2 linked regions of the Skermanella rosea genome follow. The main gene of each other region encodes a partner of the protein of the gene in region 2 in a complex. Links are inferred from orthologs where the notes say so. Each region holds a gene or a part of one and is shown on either strand. Other genes may lie near its edges.

What was found. The genes of interacting proteins can lie anywhere in the genome.
Region 1: the proteins of JL101_RS06215 (region 2) and JL101_RS08140 are in contact, whole or in part, in a solved structure (PDB 1A0O), measured with the Escherichia coli proteins. The link is inferred for Skermanella rosea from one-to-one orthologs.

The regions. Positions count from the first base shown.
Region 1 is NZ_CP086111.1:1,771,666-1,774,368, reverse strand. It holds JL101_RS08140 (chemotaxis response regulator CheY), read right to left. Parts: upstream 1,684-2,703; coding sequence 1,318-1,683; downstream 1-1,317. Other genes in the region: JL101_RS08135 (aminopeptidase P family protein), read right to left, coding at 1,959-2,703; JL101_RS08145 (protein phosphatase CheZ), read right to left, coding at 122-1,282. UniProt on the Escherichia coli protein: Involved in the transmission of sensory signals from the chemoreceptors to the flagellar motors.
Region 2 is NZ_CP086111.1:1,321,948-1,324,902, forward strand. It holds JL101_RS06215 (chemotaxis protein CheA), read left to right. Parts: upstream 1-387; coding sequence 388-2,523; downstream 2,524-2,955. Other genes in the region: JL101_RS06205 (STAS domain-containing protein), read left to right, coding at 1-18; JL101_RS06210 (response regulator), read left to right, coding at 15-380; JL101_RS06220 (chemotaxis protein CheW), read left to right, coding at 2,534-2,955. UniProt on the Escherichia coli protein: Involved in the transmission of sensory signals from the chemoreceptors to the flagellar motors. CheA is autophosphorylated; it can transfer its phosphate group to either CheB or CheY.

The DNA.
Region 1 (2,703 bases), 450 kb from region 2 along the record:
TCGGCGGCCCTCGGCTTGATACCGGGACCGTGATTTGCCTCGTACGCGGGTCAGGTTACCCGCATTTCGTTAAAATCGTTTGAACTCGCACAAACCAGTATGTTCGCTTCGTCAAGCGCTCTCAGCCGAACAAGGCGTCGATCGCGGACTGGTCCAGCGCCGCCTTCGGCGCGGGTGCGGCGGCCGGGGGCGGTGGAGACGGCGGTGGGGGTGCTGGCGGCGGCGGAGGTGCTGGCGGCGGAGGGGCCGGAGGTGCCGGCGGAGGCGCCGCGACGACCGGCGGCTCCGGTGCCGGAGGTGGTTTGGGTACCGGAGGCGGAGCCGGCGGTTTGGGTGCCGGGGGCGGAGCCGGCGGGACGGCCGCCTTTTCGACGGGCGGCGGGGGGGCCGGCTTGGCTGCGGCCTTCGGCTTCGGTGGAGCCTTCTCCGCCTTGCGCGCAGCCTTCGGCGGAGCCGGAGCCGCGACGGCGGGAGGGGCCGGCGGATGCGCGGGCGTTGGCGTCACCGGAACCGGAGGTGGCGGCGGAACCGGGGCTGCCGCCTTGGCGGGCTTCGGCGGCGGGGCCGGTGCCGGCGGTGGATCGGCGAAGAGGGCATCCACGTCCGACTGGCTGACTCCCTGGCCGTCCAGGGCCGGGCCGTTCAGCAGGTGCGCATCGGGTCGCTTGTCGATGAAGACGTCGGGGACCTCGTCGGCGGGCTTCACGCCCTCCACGCCCCAGATCGCGATCATCGCGTTGACGCGCTGCTCGATGTAGCGCAAGGCGTTCACCACCTTGCTCGTGCGCTGCCCGGTCAGGTCCTGGAAGGAGCAGGCGGTGAAGATGTTCATCACCTCCGACTCGACTTCGGTGCAGAGATCGGGGTCGGCCTCGCCCTTGCGAAGCTTGGCGCCCAGGTCCATCAGGCGTTCGGCGGAATTGAGGATGTCGAACGACGCCCGCTCGGTCGCCGAGACGATGGCGTCCAGTTCGTTCGTCGCCGAAAGGATCTTGTTGTTGCCGCTGTCCGGGGGCTGGAGTGCCGCGACTTCGCGGCGGGCCTTCTCGATCGAGCCGGCCATCTCCAGCAGTTCGCGCCGCAGGACCTCGAGATGCGACGCTCCGCCGGAGATCGGAGCTCCCTGCGTCAGCAGGCACCGCATCTGTTCGAGCATGATCCGGATATCATCCGCCACGCCGCCCTGAGCACGCTGGGCGTAGCGCCGCAGAAAGGCACGGCCCTTCGCGGTGCGCGCGACGGTATCCTCGATATGCTCGAACTCGTCTTCGGTGAGCTGCAACAGCCTGTCCACCACCGCCCCCGTACCCGTGCCCGTCACCCACCGATGACGGACTGGATCTTCTGCTTCAGCGTGTCGGCGTTGAAAGGCTTGACGATGTAGTTGTTGACGCCGGCTTCCTTGGCGGCAACGACGTTCTCGGTCTTGCTTTCGGCGGTGACCATGATGAAGGGCGTGCCGTTCAGCTTGTTGTCGGCGCGGATCTCCTTGAGAAGCTGAAGACCCGTCATCGGCTCCATGTTCCAGTCGGAGATCACCAGGCCGAACTTGCTCTCGCGCAGCTTGGCGAGCGCGGTGACGCCGTCGCCAGCTTCCTCGATATCGGAATAACCGATCTGAGTCAGCAGGTTACGGACGATACGCCGCATGGTTGCATAATCATCGACCACAAGGATCTTCATGGTGTGCTCCAAAATACATCCGTTGACGATGGCCGTGCCACGCGATCCGTCCGGTCGCCGCGACCCGCCCATTCCATCAGCAGCGCCCGGACTCCGCCGATCCGGACGCCGCCATTCGAAGAACTCGCGGCAGCATGCGACCCGACGGCTACGGCCGAATGCTGCAGCGTCCACCATGCTGTGCGAGCGTAAATATTGCGTTTAAACCGGCGCGCATATGCCCATTCGCCGACCCGGCCCGCATACCGGGACCTGTTCCGGCGAAGCGCCGGCGTTCAGGCCATGACCGGATCGGTCGCTTGGATCAGCCAGGCGGCGGTCGCGGGGTCAAGCTGCGGCACCAGGGCCTCGCGGACGCGGGCGTGATAGGCATTGAGCCACGCGATCTCCGCCGAGGTCAGCAGGGCCGGCTCGACCAGTGCCAGGTCGATCGGGGCCAGGGTCAGCGTCTCGAACGACAGCATGGGCCGCTCCGAGCCTTCCAGGTCCGCGCAGGGCTGGACCGCGACGAGGTTCTCGATCCTGATGCCGTAGGCGCCGGTCCGGTAATAGCCGGGCTCGTTGGACAGGATCATGCCCGGCTCCAGCGCGACCGTGTTGCCGACCTTCGAGATCCGCTGCGGCCCCTCGTGGACGCTGAGATAGCTTCCGACGCCGTGGCCGGTGCCATGGTCGAAATCCAGGCCTTTCTGCCACAGGGCGTGGCGGGCGAGGCTGTCCAGCTGGGACCCGGTCGTGCCCTTGGGGAAGCGGGCCGTCGCGATGGCGATGTGCCCCTTCAGCACGAGCGTGAAGCGCTCCCGCATCTCGGGAGTCGGCTCGCCGATCGCAACCGTCCGGGTGATGTCGGTGGTGCCGTCCAGGTACTGCGCGCCGCTGTCGATCAGGTACAGGCTGCCGGGGGCGAGGCGCCGCTCGGTCCTGGGGGATACCCTGTAGTGGACGATGGCGCCGTTGGGCCCGTATCCGGAGATGGTTTCGAAGCTGAGGTCGCGGAACAGGTCTCCCCCGCGCCGCAGG
Region 2 (2,955 bases):
GAGTGGAGCCTGAAATGAAGAAGAAGGTGCTGACCGTCGACGACTCGCGGACCATGCGCGAGATGGTCTCGTTCACCTTGCGCGGTGCCGGGTTCGACGTCGTCGAGGCCATCGACGGACAGCAGGCGCTGGTGGTCCTGGCCAGCCACAAGGTCGACCTGATCCTGGCCGACCTGAACATGCCCAACATGGACGGCATCAGCCTGATCCGGAAGGTCAGGGCCAGCGGCGGCCACCGCACCGTCCCGATCCTGATGCTGACGACGGAGTCGGACGACGCCAAGAAGCAGGAGGGGCGGGCCGCCGGGGCGACGGGATGGATCGTCAAGCCGTTCAATCCCGAGAAGCTGATACAGGTCGTGCAAAAGGTCATGGGCTGAGTCGGCCATGACGGGCGCCTACCTCGACGACCTCGACCGCTTCAAGGCGACCTATTTCGACGAATGCGCCGAACTCCTCGCCGTCGCCGAAGCGGGGCTGCTGCGCCTGTCGCCGCAGAACATCGACCTGGATGAGATCAACGCCGTGTTCCGTGCCGTCCACTCGATCAAGGGCGGCGGCGGCACCTTCGGCTTTTCCCAGCTGGTGGCCTTCACCCACGAGTTCGAGGCGGTCATGGACCGCCTGCGGTCGCAGCAGATCGGCGTCACGACCGAGCTGGTGGATGTCCTGATCCAGGCCAACGACGTCATGGCCCGGCTGCTGACCTGCGCGCGCGACGGGCTGGCGGTTCCGGCCGGCCTGGCCGACGCGTCCGCCTCGGACCTCAAGCGCTTCCTCCAGAAGGACGCTTCCGGTCCCGGCGCGCCGGCTCCGGCGCCTCACCCGGCCGCGGCGCGGACGGCGCCGGCGGCGGCGCGCAGCTTCGTCATCTATTTCATGCCCAAGAGCGACCTCCTGCTCAGCGGCAACGAGCCGGCCTTCCTGCTCCGGGCCCTGAAGCGGCTCGGCCAGGCCGAGGTGGTCTGCGACATGGGGCGGGTCCCGCCGCTCTTCGAGCTGGATGGCGAAAGCCTTCACCTGTTCTGGCAGATCGCCCTGACCGGCACCACCGACGAGGCGGCGATCCGCGACGTCTTCGAGTTCGTCGTGGACGACTGCCAGGTGGACATCGTCGAGACCACCGGCTCCGCCGACGGCGGGGAGGAGGAGGCGTTCGGCGTGTTCGCGGAGAACCTGCCCTATGTCCCGCCCGGCCAGCTGACCGTCTACGAGGCCGGCGCGGTCGACGGCGCGCAGGCAGCCCCGGCCCGGCCGGAAGGCGGCGGCGCGGGACCGGGTTCCGGCACCTCGGCCGGCGGCGGCGGACTGGGCGGCCACACCATCCGGGTCGACCTGGACAAGGTGGACAGGCTGGTCAACCTGGTCGGCGAGATGGTCATTACCCAGGCGATGATCAGCGAACAGCTCCGCGACGTGCCGCCTGGAACGCTCCAGCAGCTGGTCGAAGGGCTGGAGGAGTTGAGCCGCCACACCCGCGAGCTCCAGGAGAGCGTGATGGCGATCCGGGCGCAGCAGGTCCGGTCCGTGTTCTCCCGCATGCCCCGGCTGGTCCGCGAGGTCGCCGCCCAGACCGGCAAGGAAGTCATGCTCGCCACCTCGGGGGAGACCACGGAGGTGGACAAGACCGTGGTCGAGAATTTGGTCGACCCGCTGACCCATATGATCCGCAACTCGATCGACCACGGCCTGGAAACGCCGGAGGAGCGGGAGACGATCGGCAAGCCGCGCAGCGGGACGGTCCATCTCTCCGCGCAGCACCGGTCCGGCCGGATCGTGATCGAGGTGGCCGACGACGGGCGGGGCATCAACCGGCAGCGGGTGCTCCAGAAGGCGGTCGAGCAGGGGCTCGTCCCCGCCGGCGCCGCCCTGTCGGAGGAGGAGATCGACAACCTCATCTTCCTGCCCGGCTTCTCCACCGCCGACGCCGTCTCGGCGATCTCTGGGCGCGGCGTGGGCATGGACGTCGTCCGGCGCAACATCGCCAGCCTGGGCGGGCGGATCGGCGTCCATTCGACGCCGGGCGTGGGCACGCGCTTCGTGCTGTCGCTCCCCCTCACCCTGGCCGTGCTGGACGGCATGGTCATCTCGGTCGGCGAGCAGCGTTTCGTGCTGCCGCTGACCAACATCATCGAAAGCCTGCGGCCCCGCAGGGCCGACCTGCAGAGCGTCGCCAACCAGTGCGACGTCATCATGGCGCGCGGCGAGTACGTGCGTCTGGTCTATGTCGACCGCCTGTTCCGGATCGACGGCGCGATCGGCGATCCGACGCGGGGCCTGGTCGTCCTGGTCGAGACGGAGGAGGGCGGGCGCCTCGGTCTCGTGGTGGACGAGGTGCTCGGCCAGCAGCAGGTCGTCATCAAGAGCCTGGAGAGCAACTTCCAGCGTCTCGACGGCGTCTCCGCCGCGACCATCCTGGGCGATGGTCGCGTCGCCCTGATCCTCGACGTCGCCGGCCTGCAGAGCATGAGCCGCAACACCCCTGCACGCGCGATCCCCGCCGCCGCACTGCCCGCCGCCTAGGATAAGACAGATGGCAACAGTCCCCTCGGCCGCCCTGCCGGCCGTTCCGCGAGGTCAGGCCGGACCGGCTTCGGCCGAGGAACAATACGTCACCTTCACCGTCGGGACGGAGGAGTACGGCGTCAACATCCTGTCCGTGCGCGAGATCCGCGGCTGGACGCCGGAGACCAAGCTTCCCAACATGCCAGACTACGTGCGCGGCGTGGTCAACCTGCGCGGCATCATCATTCCGATTTTCGACCTGCGCGCCCGCTTCGGCGGTAGCCAGACCGAGGTGACCAAGCGCCACGTGGTGGTGGTCCTGCAGGTCGGCGAACGCACCCGGGGCATCCTGGTGGACGCGATTTCCGACATCCTGACCGTCGCCCACGACGCGGTGAAGCCGCCGCCGGACATCGACAGCGGGCTGATCGACCAACAGTACCTGAGCGG